DNA from 2 places in the Nonomuraea sp. NPDC050227 genome. Region 2 is predicted to be linked to the other one. Evidence: riboswitches for the same ligand, from Rfam matches in the RefSeq annotation. Region 2 holds a riboswitch; the other holds the start of a gene.
The links. A riboswitch is a leader RNA that binds a small molecule or an ion and turns the genes downstream of it on or off. The one in region 2 is predicted to bind cobalamin.
Positions count from the first base shown of each region.

Region 1: another riboswitch for cobalamin. It lies ahead of ACIBK9_RS35340 (ribonucleoside-diphosphate reductase subunit alpha); the one in region 2 lies ahead of ACIBK9_RS13800 (CbtB domain-containing protein).

Region 1 is NZ_JBITJF010000010.1:384,109-391,174, reverse strand. It holds gene ACIBK9_RS35370 (FAD-dependent monooxygenase) at 1-1,145, shown strand, start outside; gene ACIBK9_RS35365 (multidrug efflux SMR transporter) at 1,175-1,495, opposite strand; gene ACIBK9_RS35360 (FMN-dependent NADH-azoreductase) at 1,498-2,145, opposite strand; gene ACIBK9_RS35355 (TetR/AcrR family transcriptional regulator) at 2,259-2,879, shown strand; gene ACIBK9_RS35350 (hypothetical protein) at 2,896-3,057, opposite strand; gene ACIBK9_RS35345 (alpha/beta hydrolase) at 3,123-4,067, opposite strand; cobalamin riboswitch at 4,263-4,468, shown strand; gene ACIBK9_RS35340 (ribonucleoside-diphosphate reductase subunit alpha) at 4,597-7,032, shown strand; gene ACIBK9_RS35335 (ribonucleotide-diphosphate reductase subunit beta) at 7,050-7,066, shown strand, end outside.
Region 2 is NZ_JBITJF010000003.1:297,733-304,798, forward strand. It holds gene ACIBK9_RS13790 (MFS transporter) at 1-1,101, opposite strand, end outside; gene ACIBK9_RS13795 (nuclear transport factor 2 family protein) at 1,213-1,644, opposite strand; cobalamin riboswitch at 1,821-1,950, shown strand; gene ACIBK9_RS13800 (CbtB domain-containing protein) at 1,985-2,176, shown strand; gene ACIBK9_RS13805 (CbtA family protein) at 2,186-2,971, shown strand; gene ACIBK9_RS13810 (histidine phosphatase family protein) at 2,977-3,528, shown strand; gene ACIBK9_RS13815 (VWA domain-containing protein) at 3,525-5,654, shown strand; gene cobO (cob(I)yrinic acid a,c-diamide adenosyltransferase) at 5,657-6,259, shown strand; gene ACIBK9_RS13825 (cobyrinate a,c-diamide synthase) at 6,268-7,066, shown strand, end outside.

The sequences.
Region 1 (7,066 bases), on a different contig from region 2:
GGGTCGAGGTCGTGACCCGCGGCCCCGGCGGCGCCGAGACCACCCTCACCGCCCGCTACCTGGTCGGCTGCGACGGCGGCCACAGCATGGTCAGGAAGGCGGCGGGCATCGGCTTCCCCGGCGTCAGCGACGACCACGTCGTGGACCGCTCGGCCCTCATCGGCCCGAGCGAGCACGTCCGGATCCTGCCCGGCGGGCGCGTCCTGATCGAGGGGCTCGGCGAGATCCCCGCCCACTTCCACCGCACCGATCGCGGCGTCTTCACCCTCCTGGCCCACGACCCGCGGCGGCCGCTGATCAACACCGCCGAGTGGGAGGAGCATCCGGCGGGCGGCTTCCCGGGGCCGGGCGCGCCGATGACGCTGGCCGAGATGGAGAAGAGCGTCGAACGCGTCCTCGGGGTGCGCCTGCCGCTGAGCCCGCCGCCCGAGGGAGCGCCGGTCATGCTGCGCCGGCTGTGCGGGCGCAACACCCGGCTCGCCGACCGCTACCGCGCCGGACGCGTCTTCATCGCCGGCGACGCCGCCCAGGTGAGCCACGGGCCCACCCTGAACCTGGCGCTCCAGGACGCCGCCAACCTGGCCTGGAAACTCGCCGCCACGCTCCGGGGGCAGGCCCCGGAAGGGCTCCTGGACAGCTACGAGACCGAGCGCCGCGCGTGCGCGGAACGCGTGGTCACCCAGACCCTGGCCGCGACCGCCCTGCTGGCGCCCGGCGCCGAGGTCACCGCGCTACGACGGCTGTTCGCCGAGCTCCTGGGCCGTACGGAGAACCTGCGCATGATCGCCGAGCTGATGGCGGGCGGCGACGTCCGCCACGACATGGGGGAGGAGCGGCCCGCCGGGCCCACCGGCTGGTTCGCGCCGTCCCTGGCGCTGACCACCGGCGACGGGCGGCCGCGGCGCCTGGCCGAGCTGATGCGCGACGCCCGCCCCCTGCTCCTGGACCTGACCGGCGGCGACGCCCTGGCCGCCGCCGCCGCGCCCTGGCTCGGCCGGGTGCGCCACGTGGCCGCCACCGCCGCCACCGCCGCCGACGCTCCCGCCCCGGCGCTGCTCGTCCGGCCCGACGGCTACGTCGCCTGGGCGGGCGCGGGCCCCGACGGCCTCAGGGCCGCCCTCGCCCGCTGGTTCGGCCCGAGCTGAGCCGGGCCGTCCGTCCGGACGGGGAGGGGTCACTCCGGGCTGGTGAGGCGGGCCAGCACGATGCCGCCGACGATCAGCGCCAGCGCCGCCATCCGGCCGATCGACATCGGGTCCTTGTGCACGACGACGCCCAGGGCGATCGCGCCGACCGCCCCGATGCCGGTGAAGACCGCGTACGCGGTGCCGACCGGGAGGGTCTTCATCGAGTACGACAGCAGCCAGACCGCGGCCACCATGAGGACGAAGCAGATCAGCGTGGGCAGCGGCCTGGTGAAGCCCTGGGTGGGCTTGATGCTCTGCGCCCAGGCGATCTCGACCAGCCCGGCCAGCCCGAGGATGAGCCAGTTCATCGTCAGAACTCCTTCCCCAGGTCGCGGGCGCCGCGCAGCGCGGCGGCGTACAGCTCGTCGTGCTGGGCGCGCAGGTGGAACAGGCCGGGGTCGACGCGGGAGTTGGCCAGCTCGGCGGCGACGACGGTGGTGTCCTCGACGGCGAAGTGGCCGGCGAAGAAGTCACGCAGGTAGCGCTCCTGGTAGTCGAACCTGGCCTTGGGGGCGCCGGGCGAGTAGGCCCCGCCGCGCGCGGTGGTGACCACGAAACGCCGCCCGGCCAGGGACATCTTGGGGAAGGTCACCTGGTCGAGCCAGGCCTTGAGCGCCGACGGGATCGAGTAGTTGTACATCGGGGTGGCGATCAGCACCACGTCCGCGGCCACCAGCTGCGACAGCAGCGGCTCGACGATCGCCCAGGCGGCGGCCTGCTCCGGGGTGCGGGCGGCCTCGTGGTAGCGGGAGATGTCGGTGATCTGGTTGGCCATGACGTAGTCGCACAGCTCGGTCCACGCCTCCCCGATGTGCGGCACCGGCTCGGCGGCCAGGTCGCGGTGGACGTAGGTGCCCTCGGGGTGGGCGGACCGCCACGCCTCGGCGAAGGCGTCGCCGAGCTCGCGGCTGATCGAACGGCGTCGGGCGCTGGCGTCCAGGTGCAGCAGAACGGCCATGGGAGGGGCTCCTCGAAATAAGTGGACATGACGTCCGTTTTGCGGTCGAGGTGACCGTAGCAACTAAGCGGGCACGTTGTCCACTTATGTCGGGGTGGGTTAGAGTCGCCGCCATGGAGTCCCGTACCGAGTTGCTGACCGGGCGTCCCGTGGCGGAGGCGGGCCGCCCGCGCGAGCGCGCCGACGCCGCCCGCAACCGCGCCAAGGTGCTCGCCGCCGCGGCCGAGCTGTTCGCCACCCGCGACCCGCGCGGCGTGACCATGGACGACATCGCCAAGGCCGCCGGCGTCGGGCGGGGCACGCTCTACCGCCGCTATCCCGACACCGTCTCGATCGCGCAGGCCCTGCTGGACGAGCACGAGCGCGAGCTGCAGGAACGCCTGCTGCGCGGCGACCCGCCGCTCGGCCCCGGCGCGCCCCCCGCCGACCGGCTCGCCGCCTTCTACGCCGCGATGGTCGGCCTGCTGGACGAGCACATCTCGCTCGTCCTGGGCGCCGAGCAGGGCGCGTTGCGCTACGCCACCGGCGCCTACGGGTTCTGGCGGGCGCACGTACGGGTGCTGCTGGGCGAGGCGGGCGTCCCGGAGACCGAGGCGCTGGCCGACATCCTCCTCGCCCCGCTGGGCCCCGACGTCTACGCCGAGCAGCGCAGGCGCGGGCTCACCCCCGAGCAGATCACCGCCGCCCTGGCCCGGCTGGCGCACGGCATCGTCGCCCGGGACGCCGGGCGCTGACCGCGCCGGCGGCGGCTCAGCTCGGTGGCCCGGCAGTCGAGGGCGAGCGCGTTCCCGGTGATGACGGCGGCGGGGAAGCCGGGCCCATGTCGTCGTCCAGCGCCGGGCTGCGGTGCAGGCGGACGAACCGCTCGCACAGCGCGAGGTCGTCCGGGTCCAGGATCTCCAGCCGGATCATGAAGCAGAACCCGGCGCCGCGCGCGAGAGGCCGGCCCGTCCTCGCCTGCCCGCTCCGGTCGCGGGTTACGCGGTGAGGGCGTCGCGGAGGAAGCCCAGGATGTCCGCCCGCGCGTCCTCGGCCTGGGGGGCCAGCACCGGCATGCTGAGGAAGGCGTGCCCGGCCCCGGGGTACTCGGCCAGGCGGGCGGGGGTGCCGGCGGCCCGCAGCGCCTCGGCGTAGCGGCGGCCGTGGTCGGCGATCGGGTCGTGGGTCGGCACCGCCACGAGCGCCGGGGCCAACCCGCCCAGGTCGCCGGCGTGCAGCGGGGAGAGCGCGCGGGCGTCCGTCCCCTCGGGCACGGCGAGCCGGTGGAACAGCCGCAGCACCGGCACGCTGAGCGTCGGGGTGTCGGCGTACTGGGCCGTCGACGGGTGGTCGAACATCGTCCCGGCCACCTCCACGGCGGGGTTGACCAGCACCTGGGCCTTCAGGGGCAGACCGGCGTCGCGGGCCCTGATCGCCGCCAGGGCGCAGATCAGGCCGCCGCAGCTCTCGCCGAACAGGACGGCCCGCGCCGGGTCGACGCCCCACTGCGCGGCGTGCTCCAGCACGTGCCGGAGCACGTCCCAGCCGTCGTCGGCGGCGGCGGCCAGCGGCGTGTGCCGGTCGAGCAGGCGGTGGTCCACCGAGACGACGACGGCGGGCAGGTGGGCGGCGAGGTGGCTGTTGACCCAGTCGCTCTGCGGCGCCGTGCCGACGAAGCCGCCTCCGTGCACGTGCAACACGAGCGGCAGGACGTCCCCCGGCTCGGCCGCTCGGGGCCGGTGGACCCGGACGCGGATGTCGCGGCCGGGCAGCGCCACCGTCCGCCAGTCGATGGCGGCGCCGGGATCCGGCCGGCCGGTGATCGCCTGTGCCTCGACGGAGGCGCGCAGCCGGTTCTCCGCCTCGACGTAGGCGGCCAGTTCGGCGGGGGTGACGGTGTCCCAGTCCGGCGTGACCGGACGCAGGCCGGTGGTTTCGCTCATGCTCGTCTCCTCAGGTTTTCGCTACTTGAAGTATCGATACCTAAGGTAGCGAAAACGGGGCGTCGCGGGCCTGTGGCGTCGATCACAATCGGGCCGCCAGGCCGGCGGGCGCGGCCCCGTGGCGGACGGCCGGATCGGAGCGTGGGTTCTTCGCAACACGAGATGTTGGGTGTGACTTTTTGATCCGCCCTATATATGGTGTCTCCCGCAGCCGGTTCGGTCGCCCCGCCAGGGCGGCCGAGGCAAGAGGGAACCCGGTGGGAATCCGGGACTGCCCCGCAGCGGTGAGTGGGAACGACCGCCGTCAGACGCACTGGGCCGAAGGCCCGGGAAGCGACGGCCAGTAGGCAGCGACAGCATGCCCATGAGTCCGAAGACCTGCCGGCGCGCCGCGCGCGATCATGCGCGCGCGGCTGGTCCGAGGCCGCGCGGGACGGTGGACGGCACCGGCGAGAGGGCTGTGGCGCCTCGCCGTCCGCCTCCTGCGCGCGTTCTCGGCCACTGACCGAGTTCACGAGGGGAGAGCGCAGTGACGGTCACAGGGGACCCGATGACGGACCTGGCCGGGACGGCGCGGGCGGACGCCGACAGGTCCGCGCCGCGGCGCGTCCAGATGCAGGTGCGCAAGCGCAACGGCACCGCGGAGCCGGTCGACGTCAACAAGATCGTACGTGCGGTGGAGCACTGGGCGACCGATCTGACGGACATCGACCCGATGCGGGTGGCCACCAAGACGATCAGCGGCCTCTACGACGGGGCCACCACCGCCGAGCTGGACCGGCTGTCCATCCAGACGGCCGCCGAGATGATCGGCGAGGAGCCGCAGTACTCGCGCCTGGCCGCGCGGCTGCTGTCGGGCTACATCGACAAGGAGGTCCGCGGGCAGGGCGTGGCCTCCTTCAGCCAGGCGATCCGGCTGGGCCACGCCGAGGGGCTCATCGGCGACGAGACCGCCGAGTTCGTCAACGCCAACGCCCGCAAGCTCGACGACGCCATCGACGTCACCGCCGACCTGCGGTTCGAGTACTTCGGGCTGCGCACGGTCTATGACCGTTACCTGCTGCGCCACCCGTCCACCCGGCTGGTGGTGGAGACGCCGCAGTACTGGCTGCTGCGCGTGGCCTGCGGGCTGGCCGAGACGCCCGCCGAGGCGGTCGGCTTCTACCGGCTCATGTCGTCGCTGGCCTATCTGCCCAGCTCGCCGACGCTGTTCAACTCCGGCACCCGGCACACCCAGATGTCCTCCTGCTACCTGGTCGACTCGCCCCGTGACGAGATCGGCTCCATCTACGACCGTTACGCCCAGGTGGCGCAGCTGTCGAAGTTCGCCGGCGGGATCGGCATCTCCTGGTCGCGGGTGCGCTCCCGGGGCGCGCTGATCCGCGGCACGAACGGGCACTCCAACGGCATCGTCCCGTGGCTGCGCACGCTCGACGCGTCCGTGGCCGCCGTCAACCAGGGCGGCCGGCGCAAGGGCGCGGCCTGCGTCTACCTGGAGCCCTGGCACCCGGACGTCGAGGAGTTCCTGGAACTGCGCGACAACACCGGCGAGGACGCCCGCCGCACCCACAACCTCAACCTGGCCAACTGGATCCCCGACGAGTTCATGCGCCGGGTCGAGGCCGACGGCACCTGGTCGCTGTTCGACCCCGACGAGGTCCCCGAGCTGCCCGACCTGTGGGGCGAGGCGTTCGAGGAGGCCTACCGCGCCGCCGAGCGCGACGGCCGGTACGTCCGGCAGGTCAAGGCCCGCGACCTGTACGCCAAGATGATGCGCACCCTGGCCCAGACCGGCAACGGCTGGATGACCTTCAAGGACGCCGCCAACCGCCTGTGCAACCAGGCGGCCGAGCCCGGCAACGTCGTGCACCTGTCCAACCTGTGCACCGAGATCGTCGAGGTGTCCAGCGACGCCGAGACCGCGGTCTGCAACCTGGGCTCGGTCAACCTCGCCGCCCACCTGGCGGGCACGGGCCCCGGCGGCGACATCGACGGCGGCATCGACTGGGAGCGGCTGCGCGCCACCGTCCGCACCGCGGTCACCTTCCTCGACCGGGTGATCGACATCAACTACTACCCGAGCGAGCAGGCCGCGGCCAGCAACCCGCGCTGGCGCCCGGTCGGCCTCGGCGTGATGGGCCTGCAGGACGTCTTCTTCGCCCTGCGCCTGCCGTTCGACTCGGCCGAGGCCAAGGAGCTGTCCACCCGGATCGCCGAGGAGATCTACCTGTCGGCGCTGGAGACCTCCGCCGGCCTGGCCGAGCGCTTCGGCGCCCACCCCGCCTACGACCAGACGTGGGCGGCCCGCGGCCGGCTCCAGCACGACCTGTGGGGTCAGAGCGGCACCCAGGCCGGGCGCTGGGACGCGGTGCGCGAGCGCATCGCCGCCCACGGCCTTCGCAACTCGCTGCTGATCGCGATCGCGCCGACCGCCACCATCGCCTCGATCGTCGGCTGCTACGAGTGCATCGAGCCGCAGGTGTCCAACCTGTTCAAGCGCGAGACGCTGAGCGGGGAGTTCCTGCAGATCAACAACGCGCTGGTGGCCGAGCTGAAGTCGCGCGGCCTGTGGAACGACCGCGTCCGGGCGGCCATCAAGCAGGCCGAGGGCTCGGTGCAGGGCATCGCCGAGCTGCCGGAGGACGTGCGCCGGCTGTTCCGCACCGCCTGGGAGCTGCCGCAGCGGGCGCTGATCGACATGGCCGCCGCGCGCTCGCCGTTCATCGACCAGAGCCAGTCGCTCAACCTGTTCATGAGCGCGCCGACGATCGACAAGCTCTCCTCGATGTACCTGTACGCCTGGAAGTCCGGCCTGAAGACCACCTACTACCTGCGCTCGCGCCCGGCCACCCGTATCCAGCAGGCCACCGTGCCCCTCGCGCACCCCGCGCCCCTCGCGAACAAGTCCGAGGAGGCCCTGGTGTGCTCCCTGGAGAACCCCGAGTCGTGCGAGGCCTGCCAGTGACCCCCGAGGAGAATCCGATGTTGCTCGACCCGGG
Region 2 (7,066 bases):
GCCCTGGGCCGGCAGGAACACCATGGCTGCGGTGCCGGCGGCCTGCACGGTCAGGCCGGTGACGATGGTCGCCGCCGTCCCTCGCGTGCTGATCATCCTGGCTGCGAAGCTGCCCGCGACCAGGGCCGCGACGCCCTCCCCGAGGAAGCCGAGCCCGGTCTGCAGCGGCGTGTAGCCCAGGACGTCCTGCATGTGGATGCTGAGCAGCAGGGTCGCGCCGCCGCACATCCCGAAGGTGACCAGCCCGACCGTCATGCCCCACTTGACCGTCCTGCGGCGCAGCAGCCGCAGCGGGACGAGCGGGGCCGCGTGCCGCGCCTCGACGGCCAGGAACGCGCCCAGCAGCAGGGCCGCCGCCGTCAAGGTCGCCAGCGTCGGCAGACTGCCCCAGCCCGCGGCCCCGCCGGTCGAGATGCCGTAGACCAGGGCGAACAGGCCGCCGCTCGCCAGCAGCGCGCCGGGCACGTCGAGCCTGGCCCGGCCGCGTACGGCCGTCTCCCGCACGACCGTCACCGCGCCCGTCATGACCAGGACGCCGATGGCGAACAGGATGAGCATCGTCCAGCGCCAGTTCAGGCCGCTGGTGATGAGCCCGCCGCCGATCGTCCCGACGACGAAGCCCAGCGACAGCAGGGCGCCGTTGACGCCCAGCGCCCTGGTGCGCTGCGGCCCTTCGGGGAACGTGCCGGTCATCAGCGCCAGCGCGGTCGGGCCGATCATGGCCGCGGCCACGCCCTGTCCCGCGCGGGCCGCCACCAGCAGCCCCGGGGTCGGCGCCAGCCCGGCCAGCAACGAGAACACCGAGAACGCCGCCACGCCGATGACGAACAACCGGCGCCTGCCCACCATGTCGGACGCGCGTCCGAACAAGGGCATCAACGCGGCCGTCGGCAGCAGGCAGGCGGTGGCCACCCACTGCAGCGCCGAGGCGGAGGAGAAGCCGAGGTCCCTGCCGATCTCCGGCAGCGCCACCGTGATGATCGAGTAGTCCAGCCCGGTCATCAACGTCGCGCCGCACAACGTGATGAGGACGAGCCAGCCGCGCAGCCCCCATCGCGGGGTCGTGTCAGCGGCGGTCAGGTCGTGTGTGTCCGTCGTCATGCGGCCAGAGTGCGACCGGCCGCGAAGATCAACCAGAGCCCTGCTGAGGGTACATCTGTCAGGTGCAGGACGGGCGGACGCGGGGGGCGATCCGTCGCGTCCGGCAACCCGCTAAGGACGCTGCAGAATCACCGAGTCGGAGAGCTGGGTGAGCAACTCCAGTTGATCGAAATAGAGGCGCAAACTCGTGATGAGTCCGTCTTCCACTGTGCAGACATAACAGCATCGCAAACGGACAGGGCGGCCCGTCGCGTGCAGCACCTGACCGTCGGGCATGGTGTACGGCCCCCGGTGAGTTCCGACCATGAGAAGCTCGTCGACGGTTGTGGCCTCGGCCTCGGAGGACTCCGTGATCACGGCCCGGACGTCGGGGAACGCCGTCCAGAACTCCTCCAGATAGGAGGCCAGCTCGCTGTGTCCCTGAGATACGCCTTCGGGGCTGATGGACACCCCGGCCGGGCTGAAAGTGCCGAGCAGTGCCGTCATGTCGTGGGCGTTGAACGCGTCCGTATAGCGGTCGCGCACCTCGCGGGCAACATTCATGGCACCGGATCCTCCTATATTCGCTCGATGCCCAGCGTGGCTGTCGATATGCGGTCGAATGGCCAACGCAGGCTAGATCCGCAGACTCGACGAGGTGAAATTCTGGGCCTTTCGCAAAGGCGCGCCGGGGAGCGGCAGGTGGCCCAAGGGCACCGGTCGCATGTTGACGCGAACGTGAGGAAAGGATACGTTCCGGTAGATTTCACGGTTGTCCAAGGGAAATCCGGTGAGATGCCGGTGCGGACGCGCCACTGTATCCGGGACGTAGATCCCGGGAGCCAGGTCGCTTGGCAGCCGTGACCTCGTGATATGGGACGCGTGACCCCTGAGGAGGCTTGACATGACCGGGTTGTCCACCCCGTCGACGATTCCCTTTCCCCGCCTGCGCCCTTGGCTGCTGCTGGCCGTGCCCGTGCTGCTGCTGGTCGCCTACCTGGTTCTGATGGACAACGGCGCCATCTCCCAGACCGGCACCTTCCTGCACGAGCTGATGCACGACGGGCGTCACCTGCTCGGCGTGCCCTGCCACTGAGGGCCCGTCATGGTACGCACCTTCCTGGCCAGAGGTCTGCTCGTCGGACTCCTGGCCGGACTGATCGCGGGCGCCTTCGCCTTCGCCTTCGGTGAACCTCGCGTGGACCACGCGATCGCCCTGGAGGAGGCCGCCGCCCAGGCCGAGGCGCCCGATCCGGACGCCGGGACGGCCGGGCACGGCCACGCCGAAGCGGCCGAGCACAGCCACGGCGAGGACGCCGTGGTCGGCAGGCCCGTGCAGAAGGCGGGGCTGTTCCTGGCCACCGGGCTCTACGGGCTGGCCGTGGGCGGGGTGTTCGCCCTGGTGTTCGCCGGACTGCGCGGGCGGGTCGGCCCGCGTTCCGACGGGCGGCTGGCGATGGCCGCGGCCGGTACGGCGTTCGCCGCGATCATCCTCGTGCCCTTCGTGAAGTATCCGGCCAACCCGCCTGCGGTGGGCGATCCGGACACCATCGACAGCCGCACGCTGCTCTACGTGGTGATGATCCTCGTCGGGCTGGCGGCGACGGCGATCGCGGTGGCGACGGCCCGCCGCGTCGACGGCGGCCCGTGGGCTCGCTGGACGGCGGCGGCGGTCGCGTTCCTGGTGCCCGTCGTCGCCGCGTGGTGGTTGCTGCCGCCGGTCGATGAGGTGCCCGAGGGGTTCCCCGCCACGCTGCTGTGGGAGTTCCGGCTCGCCTCGCTCGGCACGCAGCTCGTCTTCTGGGCGGCGTTCGGCGTGCTGTTCGGCTGGGCGAGCGACCGGGCGGAGCGGCGTACCGCGGCTCACCCGCTGGTCGCGGCGCCGAGCTGAGCAAGGTGCTGTTCGTCCGGCATGCCACGACACCGGGGATGCGGGCCGGGTGCTTTCCCGCCGACGAGGACGCCGACGCGGCGAGCCTGACCAGGGCCGCCGCGTCGGGGCCCGTCGAGGCGGCGGCGGCATGGGCCGCTCCCTGCAGGGCCGCGCGGCAGACGGCCGCCGCCATGGGGCTGGCGGCCCGCGAGACTCCCGCCCTGGCGGAGGCGGACTGCGGCCGGTGGCGCGGCCTGCCGTACGGACGGGTCGCGCTGGCGGAGCCGGACGCGCTGGCGAGCTGGCTGGCCGACCCGCACGCCGCCCCGCACGGCGGTGAGTCACTGAGCGCGCTCGCCGCCAGGGTGGCGGGCTGGCTCGACTCGGCACGGGACGGGCCGCCGGCCGTCGTGGTCTGCGACGCCGGCGTCATCAGAGCGGCGCTCGGCCATGTCCTGGGGCTGGATCCGCTGCGCGCGGCCCGTTTCGACCTGGCCCCTCTGTCCACCACCGAGCTGACCGTCGCGCGGGACGGCTGGCGGGTGGTCCACGTCAACCGGAAGGCTGAGTCTTGATCGTCACCTATCCGTTCAGCGCCGTCGTCGGGCTCGGCGACCTGAAGCTGGCGCTGGTGCTGAACGCGGTGTCGCCCCGGGTGGGCGGGGTGCTCGTCCGCGGCGAGAAGGGAACGGCGAAATCCACGATCGTGCGGGCGCTGGCGGCCCAGTTGCCGACGGTGTCCGTGGTGCCCGGCTGCCGGTTCGCCTGCGACCCCGCCGTACCCGACCCTGAGTGCCCGGACGGGCCGCACGAGCCCGGCGCCGGGCGGGTGGAACGGCCGGCCGCCCTGGTGGAGCTGCCGGTCGGCGCGTCGGAGGACCGGCTGGCCGGCTCGCTCGACGTCGAGCGGGCGCTGACGGAGGGGGTGAAGGCGTTCGAGCCGGGGCTGCTGGCCGCCGCCCACCGCGGCGTCCTGTACGTGGACGAGGTGAACCTCCTGCACGACCACCTCGTGGACCTGCTGCTCGACGCGGCCGCGCTGGGCACGTGCTACGTCGAGCGGGAGTCGGTGTCGGTGCGCCATGCCGCCCGCTTCCTGCTGGTGGGCACCATGAACCCGGAGGAGGGCGAGCTGCGTCCGCAGCTTCTGGACCGGTTCGGGCTGACGGTCGAGGTCAGGGCGTCCCGCGACCCGGAGGAGCGCGCCGAGGTGGTGCGGCGGCGGCTGGCCTTCGAGGCGGACGCGGCGGCGTTCGCCGATCATTGGACGGCGGAGGAATCGGCGTTGTCGGCCCGCATCGCCGCCGCGCGGTCCCGGGTTCCCGGCGTGCGGTTGCCGGACGCCCGGCTGCGGCAGATCGCGACGGTGTGCGCCGCCTTCGAGGTCGACGGCCTGCGTGCCGACCTGGTGACGGCGAACGCGGCCATCGCCCACGCCGCCTGGCAGGGCCGCGACACGGTGACGACCGAGGACGTGCGGGCCGCGGCCCGGCTGTCGCTGCCGCATCGCAGGCGGCGCGATCCGTTCGACGCTCCGGGCCTGGACGAGGCGCTGCTCGACGAGCTGCTGGAACGCACGTCGGGCGACGACGCCCCGGACGGCGGCCCCGACGGCTCCGGGCCCGGCGGCGGCCGCGACGGCGGTCCCGACGGCTCCGGGCCCGGCGGACCTGGCGGCACGCCGCCACCGGGCGACGGCACCGGGCCCGAAACGCGGAACCACCCGACCGGCGCCGAGCCCTCGGCGGACGGCCGGACGGCCGCCGCTGACCCGCCGCCGTCCGCGGCCGCCGGTGCGGACGCGCCGCCGATGGCCGGAGAGCCCGCTCCGGACGCGGCGACCGCCACGGGGGCCGCGGCCTCCCGAGCGGCGGCGCCCCAGACGGCCTCCCAGACAGCCGCGCAGGTGGCGGGCGTGGCCGCGCCGTACCGGGTGCCGCTGCTGGAGGTGCCGGGGGTCGGCGAGGGAGCGGTGGGCCGGCGGTCGCGGTCCCGGACCCGGCGCGGCCGGAGCGCCGGCGCGCGCCGCCCGCTCGGCCCCGTACGCGACCTCCATGTGCCGGCGACGCTGCTGGCAGCGGCGCCTCACCAGCGGGAACGCGGCCACCAGGGCCCTGGGCTGGCGCTGCGCGGCGACGACCTGCGCGAGGTGGTGCGCGAGGGCAGGGAGGGCAACCTCGTGCTCTTCGTGGTGGACGCGAGCGGCTCGATGGCGGCGCGCAAGCGGATGACCGCGGTCAAGACGGCCGTGCTCAGCCTGCTGCTCGACGCCTACCAGCGGCGGGACAAGATAGGACTGATCACCTTCCGGGGCGCCGGCGCGGAGGTGGCGCTGCCGCCCACCTCGTCGGTGGAGGCGGGCGCGGCCCGGCTGCGCTCCCTGCCCACCGGAGGGCGCACGCCGCTGGCGGCGGGGCTGGTGCGCGCGGCGGAGGTGCTGCGCGTGGAACGGCTGCGCGACCCCGCCAGGCGTCCGCTGCTGGTGCTGGTCACCGACGGACGGGCCACGGCCGGCGGCGACGTGGACCGGGCCGCCGCGCTGCTGGCCGGCACCGCGTCGGTGGTCGTGGACTGCGAGAGCGGGCCGGTCAGGCTCGGCCTGGCCGTCCGGCTGGCCTCGCGGCTGCGCGCGCGGCTCGTGCCTCTCGACTCTCTGGCCGATCTCGGTTCGGTCGTCCGTGACCACAGGAAGGCGGTCTGAACATGCCTCAGGGAAAACCGGCTGTCGTGCCCGACGACGGCCTGACCACGCGCCAGCGGCGGACCCGTCCGCTGCTGATGGTGCACACCGGACCGGGCAAGGGCAAGTCCACGGCCGCCTTCGGGATGGCGTTGCGGGCCTGGAACCAGGGCTGGCCGGTCGGGGTGTTCCAGTTCGTGAAGTCGGCCAAGTGGCGCATCGGCGAGGAACGGGCGCTCAAGGTGCTCGGCGAGACGGGCGAGGGCGGCCCGGTGGCCTGGCACAAGATGGGCGAGGGCTGGTCGTGGATCCAGCGGCCCGGCAGCGAGGACGACCACGCGGCCGACGCCCGTGAGGGCTGGGAGCAGATCAAGCGCGACCTGGCGGCGCAGACGTACCGGTTCTACGTGCTGGACGAGTTCACGTACCCGCTGAAGTGGGGGTGGCTGGACCTGGACGACGTGCTGAAGGCGTTGACGGACCGGCCGGGCAGCCAGCACGTCGTGATCACCGGCAGGGACGCGCCCGCACGGCTGATCGAGGTCGCCGACCTGGTGACGGAGATGGGCAAGGTACGCCACCCCATGGACGCCGGGCAGAAGGGGCAGAAGGGCATCGAGTGGTAGTTCCCCGGCTGGTGATCGCCGCGCCGTCGTCGGGCAGCGGCAAGACGACGGTGGCCACCGGGCTCATGGCGGCGTTGCGGGCGCGCGGGCTGCGGGTCTCGCCGCACAAGGTGGGGCCCGACTACATCGACCCGGGCTATCACGCGCTGGCCGCCGGCCGTCCCGGCCGCAATCTGGATCCGTGGCTCGTCGGGGAGGAGCTCGTCGCCCCGCTGTTCCTGCACGGCGCCGCCGGGTGCGACGTGGCGGTGGTCGAGGGCGTGATGGGCCTGTTCGACGGCAGGGGGGACACCGGCTTCGCCTCGACCGCGCACGTCGCGACGCTGCTGGACGCGCCGGTGGTGCTGGTCGTGGACGCGGCCCGGCAGAGCAGGTCGGTGGCGGCGGTGGTGCACGGGTTCGCCACCTTCGACCCGGACGTGCGGGTGGGCGGGGTGGTGCTCAACCGGGTGGGCTCCGACCGGCACGAGGAGCTGTGCCGGTCGGCGCTGGCGGCGGCGGGCGTGCCGGTGCTGGGGGCGATCCGCCGCGACGACGCCGTGGCCACGCCCTCCCGGCACCTGGGGCTGGTGCCGGCCGCCGAGCGCCGGACCGAGGCGGTCGCCGCCGTGGACCGGCTGGCCGCCCTGGTGGCGCGTTCGTGCGACCTGGACGCGTTGCTGCGGCTGGCGCGCTCCGCTCCCCCGCTGGGCGGCCCCTCCTGGACGCCGCCGACGCCCGCCGCGACGGGCGGCCGGCCAGAGGAGGCGGTGGCGGCTGCCGCGCGCGGCCAGGAGCCCGTCAGAGGCGACCGGCCGGTGGTGGCCG